DNA from 2 places in the Marinobacter sp. CP1 genome. Region 2 is predicted to be linked to the other one. Evidence: predicted binding sites of a transcription regulator. Region 2 holds the regulator's gene; the other holds the start of a gene.

Region 1 (9,243 bases), 1.6 Mb from region 2:
CGTATCCACATGATGCTCGAGGTAACGCAGCATCATGGTGCGCTTACCCAGGCCATTACGGCCAACGGCATAGACGTTGTAACCGCCATGGGGCATTGCCAGAGCAAAACGCACAGCCTCCTGGGCACGGTTCTGGCCAACGATTTCAGCCAGGGGCTCCAGTTGCTTGGTGGTTTTGAACGGCAGATCTTTCAGAACACAGGCTTTGTAAAGCTGGTGCAGAGGCAGTGACTTCAAGGTTTGGTCCTGTAACGGTTAACACATTGGCCGGTCATTGTAGATTCTGCGGTCGGCTCTGTCGCGTTCAGCACGAAGATTTCTGGAGTCGCGCACAGTGCGCGGGATTTTGTTAGGCAGTTCACAATTCCGCCGCCGCTCATTTTTCAGCCAGCCTTTCCGGAACTACACTTCATGTCCCAACCATAAAAACAATGCACGCAACGGACGCCAGCGTATGACCAATGATTCCGCAGAGCGCAGAATCAAGGATCGTTACCCCGCCTCCTGCCTGAAGGTCCAGCTCCGGGAGCGTAGCTTCCTTGGTCGTGGCAAACACCCCACGCCGGTTACCTGCCTGGACCTCAACCGATACGGAATGGCAGTGCTATGCCCCCGACCAGTAGAGCCGGGCGCCCGTCTGTTCATGGATTTTGACGGCAAGTACATCAGCGAATCGCGGGTTTGTGCCCGGGTGGTGGAATGCCAGCCCTTCCAGACCGGCTATCGCGTCAGTGTCCAGTTCAGCTATTGCCTGGACAAGAAGGGCTATTCACGAACTGTCGACAATGCCCTGTCGCGGATTGAAGGCTTCTACAACCGGTTTGCCAGCTGAGCCAGGCCTTCGGAATCAAACCAGCCCGGCGTCAAGGCTGGCCGCAACATACATCCCCAGCTCCCGACACTGATCTTCAAACTCTTCCCGGTATTCACCCCGGCAGATCAAAGGTTCCTGAATCAGCTTCCAGCGCAGCCCGGTGGTAATGCTTTCTATTGCCCGCTTGGTGCCCGTGCCGTCATGGCCAGCGCGAATGTAATAGGCGAAAGGTAGCCCCTGGGTCTTCTCGAGGCAGGGATAGTAGCTGCGATCGAAGAAGTCTTTTAAAGCACCACTCATATACCCGAGATTCTCAGTGGTGCCCAGAATAATGGCGTCGCAGGCAAGAACGTCTTCGGGACCGGCATCCAACGGTGCCAGAACGGTTACTTCAACGTTTTCGATATCTTCATGGCGGGCACCCTCATCCACAGCTTCTCGTAGGCGGAGGGTGTTCGGGGAAGGCGCATGGGCAACAATCAAAAGTTTCTTCATGCCATCCATACGTCCTCCCTACATCAAGCTTAGAGCAGCTCGCCGTTGGCTTCTGCAGGCTCTTCTTTTGCGCCTTTCTTCGGTTCAGGCTTGGGCATCAACTTGTCCCGAACCTTGGCTTCGATCTCGTTGGCAATGTCCATGTTTTCTTCCAGGAACTTGCAGGCGTTGGCCTTGCCCTGACCGATCTTGTCGCCATTGTAGGCGTACCAGGCTCCGGACTTGTCGACAAAGCCTTCCTTGACGCCCATATCCAGCACTTCCGCCATGTGGTAAATGCCCTTACCGTACATAATCTGGAACTCGGCCTGCTTGAACGGCGGCGATACTTTGTTCTTGACTACTTTCACGCGGGTCTCGTTACCGACCACTTCGTCACCATCTTTCACGGCACCAATGCGGCGGATATCAAGGCGAACGGAGGAGTAGAATTTCAGCGCGTTACCACCGGTGGTGGTTTCGGGCGAGCCAAACATAACCCCGATTTTCATACGGATCTGGTTGATGAAAATCATCAGGCAGTTAGCGTGTTTGACATTACCGGTCAGCTTGCGAAGCGCCTGGGACATCAGTCGCGCCTGCAGACCCACGTGGCTGTCGCCCATTTCACCCTCGATTTCCGCTTTCGGGGTCAGGGCCGCCACGGAGTCCACGATGATCACGTCTACCGCATTGGAACGAACCAGCATGTCGGCAATTTCCAGGGCCTGCTCACCGGTATCCGGCTGGGACACCAGAAGGTCGTCCACATTGACGCCCAGCTTTTCGGCGTAAACCGGATCGAGCGCGTGCTCGGCATCCACGAATGCACAGGTTTTGCCGGCTTTTTGTGCTTCGGCAATTACCTGCAGGGTGAGCGTCGTCTTACCGGAACTTTCCGGACCGTAGATTTCGCAAATTCGACCATATGGAAGACCGCCAATACCCAGGGCAACGTCCAGGCCAAGGGAACCGGTGGAGACCGCAGGAATGGCTTCGCGGGGCTGATCGCCCATTTTCATCACGGCGCCCTTGCCGAACTGGCGCTCAATCTGCCCAAGTGCTGCGCTCAATGCTTTCTTGCGGTTGTCTTCCATCAGTGCAAACCCTCTGTCGCCTGGGCCGCCACCCTCAGGAAAAGGCTGGCAGCGAAATAGTGAATCGGGAATCTGTACAGCTCGAACAGCCCATTCCCTGTATATTTGAACAGTATTAAAACATAACCCGCAGAGGAGACCAACCCCTCCGGATGTGAAAGCCGTCAGACTTCGTCCACAAAATTGTTAACCCCTTGAAGGGCAAAGAGAACGGCCTGCCTGCGGACCTGATCACGATCACCCTCAAAGTGTTTTACCACGGCCACGGTGGAGGCCGGGCTGCTACCCCAGGCAAACCAGACGGTGCCCACAGGCTTGTCATCGCTGCCACCGCCGGGCCCGGCAACACCACTGATAGCCACGGCAACGTCAGCATCTGTCGCCACCAGGGCACCGGCAACCATTTCCCGCACCACCGGTTCGCTGACCGCACCGTGTTCATCCAGCGATTTCCGGGTTACGCCCAGAAGCCCCTGCTTGGCCTCATTGCTGTACGTGACCAGGCCACCCAGCACGTAGGCCGAAGAACCGGCACGATCGGTCAGTACCTTCGCAACCCAGCCGCCGGTGCAACTCTCCGCCGTCGCAACTGTACGGCCGGTTGTCAGCAGTCGTTCACCAAGGCGGTTGCCTGCCTCTTCCAATTCCTGATCGCTGGCCAGCATAATGACCTCCTTCGTTTCATCACGGCGGTTATTTTCTTACAATTCACGCCTTCATCCAAAGCAAGGCTACCGGACCCGTTCATGTCAGCAGCTCAGACCGATCTTTCCAAGCACACCCCAATGATGCAGCAGTACCTGAAGATCAAGGGCCAGCACCCCAATGAACTGGTTTTTTACCGCATGGGGGACTTTTACGAACTGTTCTACGAAGATGCCAAGAAAGCGGCCGAGCTGATGGATATTACCCTCACCGCCCGGGGCCAATCTGGCGGCAATCCGATCCCCATGGCCGGCATCCCCTATCACTCTTCTGAGGGCTACATTGCCCGGCTGGTTCGGGCAGGTCAATCCATCGCCATCTGCGAACAGATCGGAGATCCTGCCACCAGCAAGGGGCCGGTTGAGCGACAGGTGGTGCGGATCGTCACACCGGGAACCCTGAGCGACGACGCCTACCTGGAAGATCGCAGGGACAATCTGCTGGTGGCTATCTATAACCATCGGGAGCAGTTCGGTTTTGCCTCGCTCGATATTTCCAGCGGCCGTTTTGCCGTGTCGGAGCTGGAAAACCTGGAGGCCCTGCAGGGCGAACTGCAGCGCCTGCGTCCGGCGGAAATCCTGATCAGCGAGGATTTTCCCTACGAGGACGTTCTGGAGGGTTTCACCGGAATACGCCGTCAGGGGCCCTGGCTCTTCGAATCCGATACGGCCCGCAGGGTTATTACCCATCAGCTTCAGGTCAGGGACCTGACAGGTTTCGGCTGCGAGGAACTCAATCTCGCCGTCTGTGCCGCGGGCTGCCTGCTGCAGTATGCCAAGGAAACCCAGCGTACCGCCCTGCCCCATATTCGCAAGCTGACCCGTGAACGGCGCGATGAAGCAGTCATCCTGGACGCGGCCAGCCGTCGCAATCTGGAAATTGACACTAATCTCATGGGCGGCCACCAGTACACCCTCGCCTGGGTCATGGACCGCACTGCCACATCCATGGGTGGACGGGAACTCCGGCGCTGGCTGAATCGGCCGCTTCGGGATGTGGAGATCGTCCGCCAGCGTCAGCAGGCGGTATCGGCACTGCTGGACGGGTTCCACTATGAGCCGGTGCACGATCTACTGAAAGCTGTTGGCGACATTGAGCGCGTGCTCGCACGGGTCGCCCTTCGTTCGGCCCGCCCAAGAGACCTGGCGCGGCTTCGGGATGCCTTCCAGGCCCTGCCGGACCTGCAGGAAACCCTGAAACCGGTCAATTCCCACCACGTCGTCAGGCTGGCGACCATCATTGGGGAATACCCGGAACTGGCGGATCTGCTGGAGCGCGCCATCATCGACAATCCCCCGGTCGTGATCCGTGAAGGCGGGGTCATCCGGGAAGGCTTCGACGAGGAGCTGGACGAGCTGCGCAACATCAGCGAAAACGCCGGCCAGTATCTGCTGGATGTGGAAACCCGGGAGCGGGATCGCACCGGTATCAGCACCCTCAAAGTAGGTTACAACCGGGTCCACGGCTACTACATCGAAATAAGCCGGGCCCAGTCCGATCAGGCGCCGGTGGATTATATTCGCCGGCAGACCCTGAAAAACGCCGAGCGATTCATCACGCCGGAACTCAAGGAGTTCGAGGACAAGGCCCTGAGTGCCAAGAGCCGGGCCCTGGCCCGTGAGAAAGGCCTGTACGATGACGTACTGGAAACCGTCGCCGGGCAACTTGCGCCACTTCAGGATGCCGCCCAGGCACTGGCAGAACTGGATGTGCTGAGTAATTTTGCCGAGCGCGCTACCTCCCTGCGCTTTTCCGCGCCGGAGTTCAGCGAATCCCCGGGTTTTGACATTGAGGAAGGGCGCCACCCGGTGGTTGAACAGTTGCTGGACGAGCCGTTCGTACCGAACGATCTGCTAATGGACACCCAGCGCCGCATGCTGGTGATAACCGGCCCGAACATGGGCGGTAAATCCACCTATATGCGTCAGGCTGCGCTGATTGCGCTGCTCGCCTACACCGGCAGTTTCGTGCCCGCCAACCGGGCAGTGATCGGCCCCGTGGACCGGATTTTTACCCGCATGGGTTCCTCGGACGATATCGCCGGCGGCCGATCCACCTTCATGGTGGAAATGACCGAAACCGCCAACATCCTGCACAACGCCACCGAGCACAGCCTGGTGTTGATGGACGAGGTTGGTCGTGGCACCAGCACCTTTGATGGCCTGTCCCTGGCCTGGGCTACTGCCGAGCACCTTGCCCGGGAGATACGCTGCTACACGCTGTTTGCCACCCACTATTTCGAGCTCACCCAGCTCGCCGACGAACTGCAACATGCCGTAAACGTCCATCTGACGGCCACCGAACACGATGACAGCATCGTGTTCCTGCACAACGTGCATGATGGCCCGGCAAGCCAGAGCTACGGTCTGCAGGTAGCAAAGCTGGCCGGCGTGCCACAGGATGTGATCCGTAACGCCAAAACCCAGCTCTCACACCTAGAGGGCAGCGCTTCGCCAGCGGCGCCGGCAGCTTCGGCCGCTGAACAGGGCAACAACGCATCCCTGGCCAAACCGGCAACCAAGGCAAATGAATCCGTTTACCAGGGCGATATGTTCGCCAGCCTGGAGCCCAGCGCCGTGGAAGAGGCACTTAAAGACATGGACCTCGACGGATTAACCCCCCGGGATGCCATGAATCAGCTTTACGAACTGAAGGCGTTGATGAAGAAATAGCGAAGAATTGATCTGTGTAATAAGGTTATAGCAGTCGAACGCTTGCGGCTGTGCGGGTCGCTCCCTACAATATCGCGCACCAAAATATAACGGCAGCGCCCGACGGCGCTCCTGATGAGACTGACCGACCACTGGACCAGGGATCTGACTATGGCGTTTATCGTTACTGATAACTGCATCAAGTGTAAGTACACAGACTGCGTGGAAGTCTGTCCGGTAGACTGCTTCTACGAGGGACCGAACTTTCTGGTAATCGACCCGGACGAATGTATCGACTGCGCCCTGTGCGAGCCAGAGTGCCCGGCCGAAGCCATTTTCTCGGAAGACGAGCTGCCGGCCGATCAGGTCCAGTTTGTGGAGCTGAATGCTGATCTGGCCGCCAAATGGCCGAACATCACCGAAAAGAAAGATCCGCTGCCAGACGCTGAAGAATGGGATGGCAAGCCGAACAAGCTTCAGTATCTGGAAAAGTAAGCATCCGGAACTGGAACAAAGAAGGGAAGCCGAGGCTTCCCTTTTTCTTTGCCTGAAGTTCCGTGATTGCGTCAGGTGCTGGCCAGCTTGGCACCCATGGCCACGAAAAACCCTCCCGTCAGGCCGTTCAGCGTTCGCTTTACACGCGCGTTTACACCGAGACTCCGAAACGTCACCACCACCCATGCCAGACCACACTGCCAGAGCATTGCCAGCAGAAAATGCACACCGGCCAGCATCAACGACTGTTCAAAGGCGTTGCCTGCCGGATCCACAAATTGTGGCAGCAAAGCCATATAGAACAGCGCAGTTTTGGGATTAAGAACGTTGGACAGCAGGCCCTCACGAAACGACACCGCCAAGCCCACCTTCCGGCGGGCAACCGTTACGTCCTTTGCCGCAGGCGCGTCACCCCGGCGAAGGGCCTGGCGCAACGAACCGATGCCGAGCCAGACCAGGTAGCAAGCGCCGGCCCACTTCAATGCAGAAAATGCCCAGGCGGTTTCCACCAACAGGAGGGAGATGCCCAGCGCCGAGAGCGTGGCATGAATGAACAGGCCGCTACAGATTCCGACACTGGTCACGCACCCATCCCGCAAACCGCCCCGGCCGGTATTACGCATCACCAGCAGGGTATCCACACCGGGCGTGATGGTGAGCAATGTAATGGCAACCAGATAGGCCCAGAACAGATCCGATATCAACGTCATGCCCTCTCAAAATCCTGAACAAAACCTTCCCCGGGGCCCTTCCGACAATCTCAGACTCAGGCCTCCTGCTGGAGAATCTTACGCGCAGCGGCGGACTTGTAAAATGGCGCAAGCCGCCGACGAATCAGGGCCTCAACATAGCCCTCTTCACGCAACACGTCTATAACCGGAATTGCGTAGGCATCTATCTCCGCCATAACAACCTCGCGGCTTACCCCCATATCGCCCAGCAGGTCTGTAAGCGGGCGCTCGCCATATTTGTCGAACAGGTGGGAAACCACGGCCCGGGCACAGTTCTCAAAGTATCCGGTCTTGCGAAACTGCAGCCAGAACTCATAGCCCAGCACCACAAACTCCTGCAGCTGCACGTCTCCGAGCCCCTCGTGCAGCTCGGCAATGGTGCGATCCTCCAAAGACACCCAGGCGGCCATCACACTGTCGCGCAGCTCCTCATCAGACAGGGCACTGTGCAGGAATTGCTCACTGCGGCTGATCAAACCGGGCAGGCTGTCAGACAACCAGGCTTTCAGTCGACGCTCAAAGGTTTCATCCAGCCCCGGCACCGCCCGATTGGCCATCCGCTTGCCAAATTTCATCATCGAACCAACGCCCGGCACAGACTTGGTGATCAGGTTATCCTCGTACAGGTAGTTCACCAGGCCGTGGTACACGACATTGGACACCAGCTCCTGATAGACCGGGTGCGCCATGATCTCGCTGATCACCCGTTCACGCTGCTGCCGGAGCTCCAGAGCTTCCTCCAGAAAGCCCGTGGCCTGTTCGCGGGTGATGATCTCGCCCAGGGTGGTCTTTGACTGCACTTCGGCATTGAGCACCTCGGTGGCCATCTCCGCGGCCAGTTCCGGAATGCCTGCATCCAGTTCCATGTCCATAACGATACGCTGGATAACGCCCATCACCTGCTCTTCCGAGGTTATCCGGCCAAGGGTTATCTCGCCGGCATAATGCCAGAGCTCATCGAGCTCCTGCTCCAGGAACTTGCGCAGCTTTGCGCCCTTTAGCGAAGCCAGCTCATGTTTCACATGCTGCTCAAGCAGTTGGTTGGCGAGATCCGTTTTGCCTTTGGTCATGGCGTCAGTTGTCCTGTTGAAGAAATGAAACACACAGGCCAGAGGCTAACACGAACGAAACGCTGGCAGGTTTGCCAAAACTACAGGTGGAGAGGCGCGGCCGGGCCAGTATGATTCAGTCACGCACTCTGAGAAGGAGTTACTGAAAATCGTTGAAGGTGTGGGGTTCCGCAGCAAGTGCGAGGCAAAGACTGCCGGGGCCAACGTAGATGCTGCTGGTAATCCCCATCTGGGAGAGCAGCAGTTCCACACCATTGCGTTCGCAAGCATCGCGCAGTCGGTTGAGCCCGGGCAAATCCTCGATCTCCGTCCAGGTAAGACCACAGGACAGGCTTACATAGGGTGTCAGAAGCCCGGCTTCGACACGGGCAGCGGCATAGTTCATCACCTTTTCCACGGCCACGTCGAAACTCCGGGTTTTGGCCGCAGGCTGGCCCTCGGCCCCCTGCCCGAAGATAACCGGCGTAATGTTCAGTGCTTTGCCCAGGAAGGCAACCAGTGCCGACACACTCTTGTCACCACGACGCCGTGCCCGTTCACGGATGTAGTGCAGATCCCTCGGAATCACGCAGGTGTAGATCCTGTCGCTGAAGGTTTCCACCTCATGGCGCAGGGCATTCTTGGACACATTCTGGTCGATCAGCTTGAGGGTGTGGGCTGCCAGCAAGCCCTGGCCGGCGAAGATCTGCTTGCTGTCGATGACCCGCATGAAGAAACGACCATCGCGACCGGCGGCGTGCCGCGCCCCTTCGTAATTTGCCAGGACACTGTTCATGGCTTCGGTGGCATTCTGGAAAATCAGGCTTCGGGTTTTCGTGACAGTCTCGCAGATAGCAACATCAAACTGGGTAACGATCTTCTCCATGAACAGGTCGTGGATCTGCTCAGCGGTGAAGGCGCGAGTCTCGGCCTGATGCCCTTTCTGCAGCAAACCGCTCTGGTAAAACTCCTGGGTCCGAACCGGATCATGTTTGTCTATATAGGTCTGGCCATCAATTACAGCGGTTACCGGCAGGACGAACAGGTCATGCTTGCGGCTGAACTCGTAGGGTAAGTCGCACGCAGAATCGACGATCAAACCAACTCGCATGGTGGGCCTCCAGCTCCGGGCAGCTCCTCGAGCGGAAGCCCCCTTTATTGTCGTTATTCTTTGTGCCGAACAGTTTTACACACCCCGGTCAGAATTTCAGCAACCCGGCCCTATCC
Region 2 (9,243 bases):
TCGAGCCGATCACCACGGTCGCCCTGCGCTACGATCTGGGCCGTTACTTCTATCTGGAGGCTGCCAGCGGGCTGGCGGCCTCCCTGGATATCTTCTACACCCGGGATTTCTGAGTTCAGTCCAGCTCGAAGGTGGCGCTCACTGAGGCCCGGATTTCCCGCTCACCCACGCTCGAGACCGTATCCGACATGGATTTGGCCTCCGCCATCATCATTGGTACCGGGCGGTGCCCGCCATTGATGTTGATGGTGACTACATCACCACAGCTCTGGTCGAGCTGACTGGCCACGAATCGGCAGCGGGCCTGGGCGTCTGCGATGGCTCTGGCCAGAGCTTCCTGTTCCATACCGGTCTCATCCGAGTGGAAGAACTGGTGAGGGCCCAGGTGGTAATCCAGGCCCACAGCCTGGGCCTGCTGGAGCAGGGGGTTGAGCAGAGTAAGATCACTGATGCTGAAGCTGACGGTCTGGGAGGCGACGGCCTGCTTGCGGGGCTGCTCCTCTCTTTCAGATGCGGGCAGAGTTCGGGTGTAAAGGTTTACCGACGCGTCTGAGTAATCATTGAGCTGATCCTGATACTCGGTAATACCCTCGCGCCACTGCGCCATCAGGGCCGCTACCCGTTCGGTGGCCTTCTGGGGAAGCTCGTGCTCGGCACTGGCTGTGAACTGGAGTCTGGCGCTGTCGGGCTCGTATCGGACACTGCCCTCGCCAGTGAGCGTAACTTCACCTGCCATTGTCAGAGCAGGTACTGTGAGCGCGAGAGGGAGAATAAAACCGGACTTCAGGTTTAAACGGAGCTTTCGGTTCCGTCCGTTCATGGTAGTGCCTCCTTTGGAAACCGTTAATGGATCAGGCGTCGTCGGAATCCGGTTCCAGGCGCGCCAGTTTGTATCGGCGGGCAGCATCCACGAACTGGCCAAAGATGCGTCGGTGTCCGCCATGGTAGAGCAGGTATTCCGGGTGCCATTGGATGCCCGTTAGCCATTGGCGTCCGGTGCTTTCAATAGCCTGTACAAACAGATCATTGTCCACGGCGGTCACGCGCAGGTTGCGGCCCAGGCGCTTGATGGCCTGGCTGTGAATCCGGTTGGCGCCGATCACCGGGGAGCGCATGGCTTGCTCAAGCCGGCTGTGCGTTACCAGTCGCACGGTTTGCAGGGGCAAGAGCAGTGGGCGATGCCGGGTATTGACCCTCAGCGGTGTCACGTTCTGGCACAGGGACCCGCCGTGGAAAACGTTGATGAACTGGGCGCCGCGGCAAATCCCGAGCACGGGAATGCCAATGGCTTCAGCCTGCTCAAGCAGTGACTGATCGGTTTTATCCCGCTTGCGGTCATAGTTGGCGGTAACCTGTGGCTCCTGCCCATAACGTTCAGGATGGACGTGGGTGCCGCCTGACAGCACCAGGCCATCAAGCATCGGTACGGCAACCCGTGAACCGGGGCGAATATAGTGGGTCCGGGCACCGTGGAGGCGCAGACCCAGGCTGATCAGGCGATGGGCAAGGCTTTTTCGAGCGGGACCACTGATGCCGATCGTCAGGCCCGGAACCTCAAGTTCCTGTTCTTTGGACTCTTCAGACATACCCGTTTTTGGCCAGCCAGTCGTCAGTGGTTTCCCGCCAGCTGTGGGTCAGGTTGTGAAGATTCAGTTTGCGCCGCTCCCGGAACAGTTGCCGCATGTCGGCCAGGTCGTCGGGATTGTTGGCCAGTTGCTCCAGGACGACCCAGTCGTTCCAAACGGTTGAGAAATGCCAGCCGGGATTGTCGATGTCGCAATCCGGCAACCGGTAATGCAGGGTTGGCCTGCTTTTTATCCTGGGATCCTGAACATGGCGTTCCAGCCGTTCCTTGTCCAGGTGGGCAAACAGTGGAAGCAGGTCAAGCGCGCGATTGCGGGTAGGATTGAACTCCAGGTAATCCTCCATGAGCTCCCCGAGGTTTGGTTGATAGTTATCCTCCATCAGGAGCTCGGTGTAGCGGCCGTGCCAGGGTTCGATGTACGTAGTGAATTTGCGGCTGACGTCCAGTTGATGCCGGTGCTTGAGCCATTCATACAGGGCCGCGAACGCTTGGAAATAACGAACCAGGGTCTCCGGGCTGAGGTCGGGCAACTCAGGATTAAGCTGCAGGCCAAACGCAAAATAGATGGCGTCCCGGCTGCCCAGTGCCCCGGCGTTCCTGAGCTTGTCGACGAGCGTTTCAATCACCTCGACGCTGGAAAACTTCAGGGGTGGGCTTATGATCTCAAGGGGTACCACGCGTTCGGCCGCGGCGTCGATCACATCCATCGCCTGTCCACCGAGTTCACGAATGGACTCGGGGAGGCGCTCATCCGCCAGATCAAGATCCTTGATCGGATCGGAATCAAGCTCAACCGTGAAGTCGCCAAGAGCTGTCTGCAAGGTTGTCACATAGCGTGACTTGAGCTCAGGTGTGCCCTCCAGCATCTTCGCCGCCAATGTAACCAGCTCATCGTAGCCCAGACCAGACAGTTCGATCTCGACGCCAACCCGGCGTTCCTTCCCTTCGTTCGTCTCTAGGATTTCAGGCATCCTGCAGGCACTGACTTGAGTCATGGTGCTCCCTGGTTCGTGAGGAATATTGCCCTAACCATATCACACCGCTGTTGATCCTCATTATTAAGCGGATGCAAGAAAATCAGGGAGCCGACTTTACACTGGATAAAACACTGTATATAGTCAGTTTACTGTATAAAAAAACAGGGCCACCGGAGCCACTCTTACGAGAGGCTGATGTTTGCAGCGGCCCGATCCCGATATAGCGGAGTAGCTTGATGAAGCTGACAGCAAGGCAGTCCCAGGTACTGGATATTATTCGCCGATACGTCGACGAGACCGGCTATCCGCCAACCCGTGCTGAAATCGCAGCAGAACTGGGCTTCCGTTCGGCCAACGCCGCGGAAGAACATCTCCGGGCATTGGCAAGGAAAGGTGCCATCGAGATGGTGCCGGGAGCGAGCCGCGGCATCCGTCTGCCTGAGGCGGAAGAGGATCTGGGCCTCCCGGTCATTGGTCAGGTCGCTGCCGGTAGTCCGATCCTTGCTCAGGAGCACATCGAGGACCACTGCACACTGCAGCCAGAATTCTTTTCGCCGTCTGCAGATTATCTTCTGCGGGTCCGGGGCATGAGCATGAAAGACATCGGTATTCTCGATGGCGACCTGCTGGCAGTTCACAGTACCCAGGATGTTCACAACGGCCAGGTGGTTGTTGCCCGGGTTGGCGATGAGGTCACGGTAAAGCGTTTCCGCAAGGAAGGCTCGAAAGTCTACCTGATTGCCGAAAACGAAGAATTCGCACCGATCGAAGTGGACCTGACCGAACAGGAGCTGTTCATCGAGGGTCTGGGTGTTGGTGTTATCCGCCGCTCTGACCTGCACTGAGCGGTTCGGATAGCCTCAGATAGTTTGAATAACGGGTGAATTATGGAACAAATGAGCTTTAATCAGAATCTGGCCTACAACCCCAATGCTCTGTCCTGTTCAGTGTCGGCAACCGCCGCCCGCGAGCGACGTTCCGTCATTCGCGCCCGACGCGCTCCGGAAACCACCGAACCCAAAGTCTGTGGCAATGTGACGGAGATCATTCTGCCGGAAGGCCAGGTAGAAAATTTCCAGCTGCTGTTGCCAATGCTGACCCAGCTGAATCAAGAGAAGCGCTGGCTGGCCTGGATCGACCCGCCCCAGGCGCTGGTTAGCAAGTGGCAAAAAATGCACGGGATTGTCGCCGGCGAATTGCTGGTGCTGCGTTCAACACCGGACTATCCTGCCCAGGACCTGGCAGAGCGAGCCCTCAGTGCCGGCACCTGTCACGCGGTGGTCATGTGGACCCGTAAACTGGGGCGAGTTGCCTTCGAATCCCTGCAAAGAGCCTCGGCCGAGGGCAATAGCCACGGCGTCGTTCTCAGGCAGCGTTAACCGATCAATGCAAAGTGTAGGAGGGCTGGGCGTCTGAGGCGTCCAGTTCGTCATCTTCCCAGTCGATATCGTGGGCAACATTGCCTACAGCCTCAATGCCAGCTGCAATCATGGCTTTGGCAACCGACATATCCCGATCTTCCATCATTTCCCGGGCTTCTTCCGAAAAAGAGATTTTTACCAGTGGCGCACTGTCATCATCAATGCGGCGCAGAGCGTAATCGCCATTGGTCAATTGCACGATTTCAAAAAACGATGGTGACATTCAATAAACCTTCAAGTTAATACGATTTGAATAACCGGAGCTGGGAGTGGCTTACCACTCGCTGTGCTGCTCTTCCAGATCGTCGGCAAAATGTTTGACGGCGGTCAGCGTTTTCATCAAAGCAGCCGACGATCGATCCGGGCCGGAATCGGCCGATACCGCAATGATGTTTTCCTCGCTCACGGTTTTTTTGGTCGCCGGGGGTCTGCTTTGGGCGCGCTCGAGTTGCTCCAGATGGTTCCACCAACTCCCGGATCGCTGTTCCAGCTCCTTCAGGCGCCCAACTTCACTCGGTTCCGGTCCAATAAGAGCGACCAGCTCATCAAGGTTTGAAGGTTCCTCTGATTTTCTCTGGTATAGCCTCGCAACCATGACCAGCAAGAGTTTTCGAGACCGCAGAAGCAGCTCGATCGCCCCCTGGATAGCGGCTTCCCGGCGCAGCGCCTGTTCCGCCTCATTGGGACGTTGTTCCTGAGCCTCGTCTGTGGGCCGGTCGAGTGGCTGAAGCAGCGTGCGGGCGAGAAAGAGCTTTTGAGAAACCAGTGAGTGCCATTGCGAGGCCATGGAATACCTTCAATCCCCCAGCGCGGGTGTAACCCCGAAAAATTAATTCGTTACTATATCATTTTCGCTATCAAATTTCTTCCATTCTCTGTGCGGTGAGGTTTCACAATAAAACACAAACATTCACTTGAAACGACCGTTTGAATTTGGCAAAAAGGCGCCCGGCTGTGCGAGTTCTGCTCGTGGCGGCTACCCAACAGCATGAATTTCTGGAGGTGTAAGGGATGCGAAGCCAACTCGTTGCAGGTGTCGCACTGGTTTTTCTCGGGTTTTCCGGACAGGCCCTGTCCAAGGTCACGGCCGCCGAGGCCGAGCGGCTGGGTAGTGAACTGACCCCAGTCGGAGCCGAAAAGGCGGGCAACCGCTCAGGCAGCATACCCGAATGGACCGGAGGTTTGGCCACGCCGCCGGACGGCTGGCGTGAGGGGCAGGTGGAAATTAACCCGTTTCCCGAAGACGAGGCTCTTTTCGTTGTTACCTCCAACAACCTGGAGCTGTACAGGGACAAGCTTTCAGACGGTCACATTGCCATGCTGGAGAAGTATGGGCCCGACTTCTTCATGCCGGTTTACCAGACCCGACGGACTGCTGCGTTTCCCGAGCACGTCTACGACAAATTTCGTGAGAACGCGCTGACAGCGCAGTTGCTGGACAACGGTAACGGCGTTCGCGACACCATCATGACCAGTCCCTTCCCGATTCCAAAAAATGGTCTGGAGGTTATCTGGAACCATATCCTGCGCTATCGGGGCGAAGAAATTTCGCTGCGTAGTGCCTCTGCAACGCCCCAGAGGGATGGCTCCTACAACCCGGTGGTCAATGATTACGACTACTTCTTCGCATACAGCCAGAGGGGCGCGGAGCTAGCGGAAATCGATAACAAGATTTTTTACCTGAAGACGGACACTGTCTCACCGTCGTCACTGGCCGGCACCATCACGCTGGTGCATGAAACGCTTGACCAGGTGCGGTCGCCGCGTCTTGCGTGGCGGTACGATTCCGGTTCCCGTCGTCTTCGCCGGTCCCCCAACCTGGCCTACGAAACCGACCTGCCGAATTCATCCTCGCTGCGGTCCGTCGACCAGAAAGACATGTACAACGGTGCGCCTAACCAATACGACTGGGAGCTGAAAGGCAAGCGCGAGCTGTTCGTGCCTTACAATGCCTACAAGCTTCACGGGCCGGAAATCGAAGCCGACGACGTGATTCGTCCGGGCCATATCAATCAGCAGCTTACCCGCTACGAACTGCATCGGGTTTGGGTCGTCGAAGCGAAACGCCGTACCGGTATCAGCCACATATATGACCGCCGCGTGTTTTACTTGGATGAAGACAGCTGGCAGATCCTCGCGTCCGAGGAATACGATGCAGAGGGGAATCTGTGGCGTGTGTCGGAAGCTCACAACATCAGCTATTACAGTGAGCCGGTATTCTGGACTACCATGGAAATGACGTACGACCTGAAGGCGGAGCGTTATTACATTGATGGGCTGGATAATGGATTCCCGGCGTACGATTTCGCCCCGGGGTTCCGCGGCAACGAATTTACTGCCTCCGCCGCCCGTCGTGCCGCTCGCCGCTGATTTCCAAGGAGACTGACATGGCAGACCCGCAAGCTCACCTGGACCACCTGGATAGACTGATGGGGGATCTCGGTCGCGCCCTGGCCGAAAAGGACTGGGACGCGATGGCGGGGCTGAACGAGCAGGTGAAGCCGGCAGTCGAGCCGCTGATGGCTGCCCTGGAAGCGGGAGAGGTTGATGCGGAGCCGGTGAGGCTCCGCTTGCAGGAACTACAGCAGTTTATTGACGCCGCCGATGAATCGGCCCGAATGGCCCGCAAGGAGGCGGAAGATGGGCTGAAGGGTGTAAACAGGAACCGGAGTGCGGCGAAGGCCTACCAGAACGTTTCTTCGAATCGACCAAAATAGCGTCATAAAATTGACTCTGGGGTTCTTACAGTCTTAAATACCGCACAAATCCCCCAAGAGATTCGGTTGAATGTCTAAAAATAACAAAGTGCTGGTGCTGAGCGAGGATGATTCAAGATTGCGGGACATAGTCACCATTCTTGAGTTCATTGGCGAGGAGCAGGTCCTTGCCGGCGATGAAGCCAGGGCACTTTTGAGCAGTGGTGATGAGGAAAGCCTTTCAGATATCGCAGTCGCGGTGGTGAATGGCGAGGAGGCAGGAGCCACCGAGGCGATCACCGCTGTGTGTGATGCCGTTCAGGGCGTACCGTTTCTGGTTGTTGGTCACCCTGAACTCAAGGGACTGTCCGATGAGATCAGCGGTCGCATCATTGCTCGCATGGAATGGCCGCTCAATTACACCAAGTTCGTTGATTCGCTCTACCGGGCCCAGATCTATCGGGATCAGTTCACCCGCTCCCGGGAGCGTGGCCAGCAGCGCGGTTTGCAGCTCTTCCGGAGCCTTGTGGGAACCAGCCGAAAAGTCCAGCAGGTACGCCAGCTGATGGAGCAGGTGGCGGATAAGGACGTCAGCGTTCTCATTACCGGTGAGTCCGGTACCGGCAAGGAGGTGGTCGCCCGCAACCTGCATTACCATTCTTCCCGTCGTGATAAACCATTTGTTCCGGTGAACTGTGGTGCCATTCCGGCGGAGCTGCTGGAAAGCGAGCTGTTCGGCCATGAAAAAGGGGCCTTTACCGGAGCCATCACGGCCCGGGTAGGGCGCTTCGAGATGGCCGAGGGGGGCACTCTGTTTCTCGATGAGATCGGGGACATGCCGCTCAACATGCAGGTCAAGATTCTCCGGGTTCTGCAGGAGCGCACTTTCGAGCGGGTGGGAAGCAATCGCACCCAGTCTGCAGATGTGCGGGTAATCGCCGCCACCCATAAGCACCTGGAAGATATGATTGAATCCGGGGATTTCAGGGAAGACCTCTATTATCGCCTGAATGTGTTCCCCATCGAGATGCCGGCCCTGCGTGACCGGGTGGAAGACATTCCTCTCCTGATTAACGAACTCATTTCCCGGATGGAAAAAGAGAAGCGTGGATCGCTGCGGATGAACTCCGCGGCCATCATGAGTCTGTGCAGGCACGACTGGCCCGGTAACGTGCGTGAACTGGCGAATCTTGTCGAACGCCTGTCGATCATGCATCCCTATGGTGTAATCGGCGTGCAGGAGCTGCCCAAGAAGTTCCGCTACGTTGACGACTATGATGAGAATCGCCCGGTGGAGGACACGGGTATGCCTTCCGGTATTCCTGGCCTGGTGGGCCTGGATGCCCCGGCATTGCTGCCGGTGAACGGTATCGACCTGAAGGATTACCTCTCCAACCTCGAGAAACAGCTGATCCAGCAGGCGCTCGACGAGGCCGGCGGCGTTGTGGCCAGGGCTGCCGAGAAGCTGCGGATCCGACGCACTACTCTGGTAGAGAAGGTTCGAAAGTACGGGCTGCGGGAAGAGGAATCTGAGGAGTCCTGAGCAGGATCGCCCGGAATTTAGAGCTCCCTGAACGGCGTCAAAGGTTCGTAACCTGAGGCGCCGTTTCCGTTTCTGACCGACGTAAAATTGTCATTCTACTCTTTCAAGAATCTCCTTGCCTTTGAAATATATAGAAAAAATCAAGTTGGCACGTTGCTGGCTTACAAACCTGCAAACGAAGTATCCGAACTATGAGGTCCGAACCGACGGGCCGATCGGGGAGTCAGGTTATGAGTCAGGCACAATTTGTTCTTCAGTCCGGCGCGGGCGGCACAAAGACCAACGCTGCGGCGGACGTCAATGACAAGGTTACCGCCCTGTTTCCGGAACAGGACGATGAGGCGGTGGATACCGCCCTGGAATTGTTCAACCGGATGTCGCGGCAGATCACTGACTCCTACCGAACCCTCGAATCCCGGGTCAACCAGCTTTCCGGCGAGCTGAACCAGGAATCGCTCCAGCGTCAGCAGGAGCTTGAAGAAAAAGAGCAGCTGGCAGATCGTCTGTCCACCTTGCTGAACGCACTGCCTGCCGGCGTTGTCGTTCTGGATAGCCAGGGCGTGGTAACGCAGACCAACCCGGCAGCCATTGCGCTTCTGGGGGAGCCCCTCGACGGTGCCCGCTGGGTTGATGTCATCCATCGCTGTTTTGCGCCCCGGCGGGACGATGGTCACGAAGTGTCTCTGAAGGATGGTCGCAGGGTCAGCATCGAGATCCGGACCATGGAAAACCAGCCCGGCCAGTTAATTCTGCTGACAGACCTCACCGAAACTCGGCACCTTCAGGCGCAGCTGGCTCACGCCCAGCGTCTGTCTGCCATGGGGAAGATGGTTGCGTCTCTCGCCCACCAGATCCGTACCCCGCTGTCCGCGGCCATTCTTTACGGTGGCCATCTGAGCCAGGAGGACCTGGACGAAGAAATGCGCCAGCGCTGCGCTTCCCGCCTGATGTCGCGCCTGACCCACCTGGAACAGCAGGTGCGGGATATGCTCATTTTCGCCCGGGGCGAAACCCGGCTGGC

What was found. The regulator LexA, encoded in region 2, represses DNA repair genes until DNA is damaged. The targets are predictions, from matches to a motif close to CTGTNTNNNNANACAG.
Region 1: a site for LexA is predicted at 2,483-2,498, ahead of recA (recombinase RecA). Genes of this name have one in related genera too.

The regions. Positions count from the first base shown of each region.
Region 1 is NZ_CP011929.1:3,505,973-3,515,215, reverse strand. It holds gene ACP86_RS16225 (ATP-binding protein) at 1-237, opposite strand, end outside; gene ACP86_RS16220 (PilZ domain-containing protein) at 455-832, shown strand; gene ACP86_RS16215 (flavodoxin family protein) at 848-1,318, opposite strand; gene recA (recombinase RecA) at 1,339-2,385, opposite strand; gene pncC (nicotinamide-nucleotide amidase) at 2,550-3,050, opposite strand; gene mutS (DNA mismatch repair protein MutS) at 3,132-5,762, shown strand; gene fdxA (ferredoxin FdxA) at 5,913-6,236, shown strand; gene ACP86_RS16190 (LysE family translocator) at 6,308-6,946, opposite strand; gene ACP86_RS16185 (hypothetical protein) at 7,003-8,037, opposite strand; gene ACP86_RS16180 (DegV family protein) at 8,177-9,127, opposite strand; gene ACP86_RS16175 (metal-dependent hydrolase) at 9,238-9,243, opposite strand, start outside.
Region 2 is NZ_CP011929.1:382,130-391,372, reverse strand. It holds gene ACP86_RS01835 (translocation/assembly module TamB domain-containing protein) at 1-113, shown strand, start outside; gene ACP86_RS01830 (SIMPL domain-containing protein) at 116-820, opposite strand; gene ACP86_RS01825 (gamma-glutamyl-gamma-aminobutyrate hydrolase family protein) at 852-1,586, opposite strand; gene ACP86_RS01820 (amidoligase family protein) at 1,579-2,580, opposite strand; gene lexA (transcriptional repressor LexA) at 2,796-3,407, shown strand; gene ACP86_RS01810 (cell division inhibitor SulA) at 3,450-3,941, shown strand; gene ACP86_RS01805 (hypothetical protein) at 3,946-4,206, opposite strand; gene ACP86_RS01800 (DUF6586 family protein) at 4,258-4,770, opposite strand; gene ACP86_RS01795 (DUF1329 domain-containing protein) at 4,995-6,353, shown strand; gene ACP86_RS01790 (hypothetical protein) at 6,371-6,700, shown strand; gene ACP86_RS01785 (sigma-54 dependent transcriptional regulator) at 6,771-8,222, shown strand; gene ACP86_RS01780 (sensor histidine kinase) at 8,453-9,243, shown strand, end outside.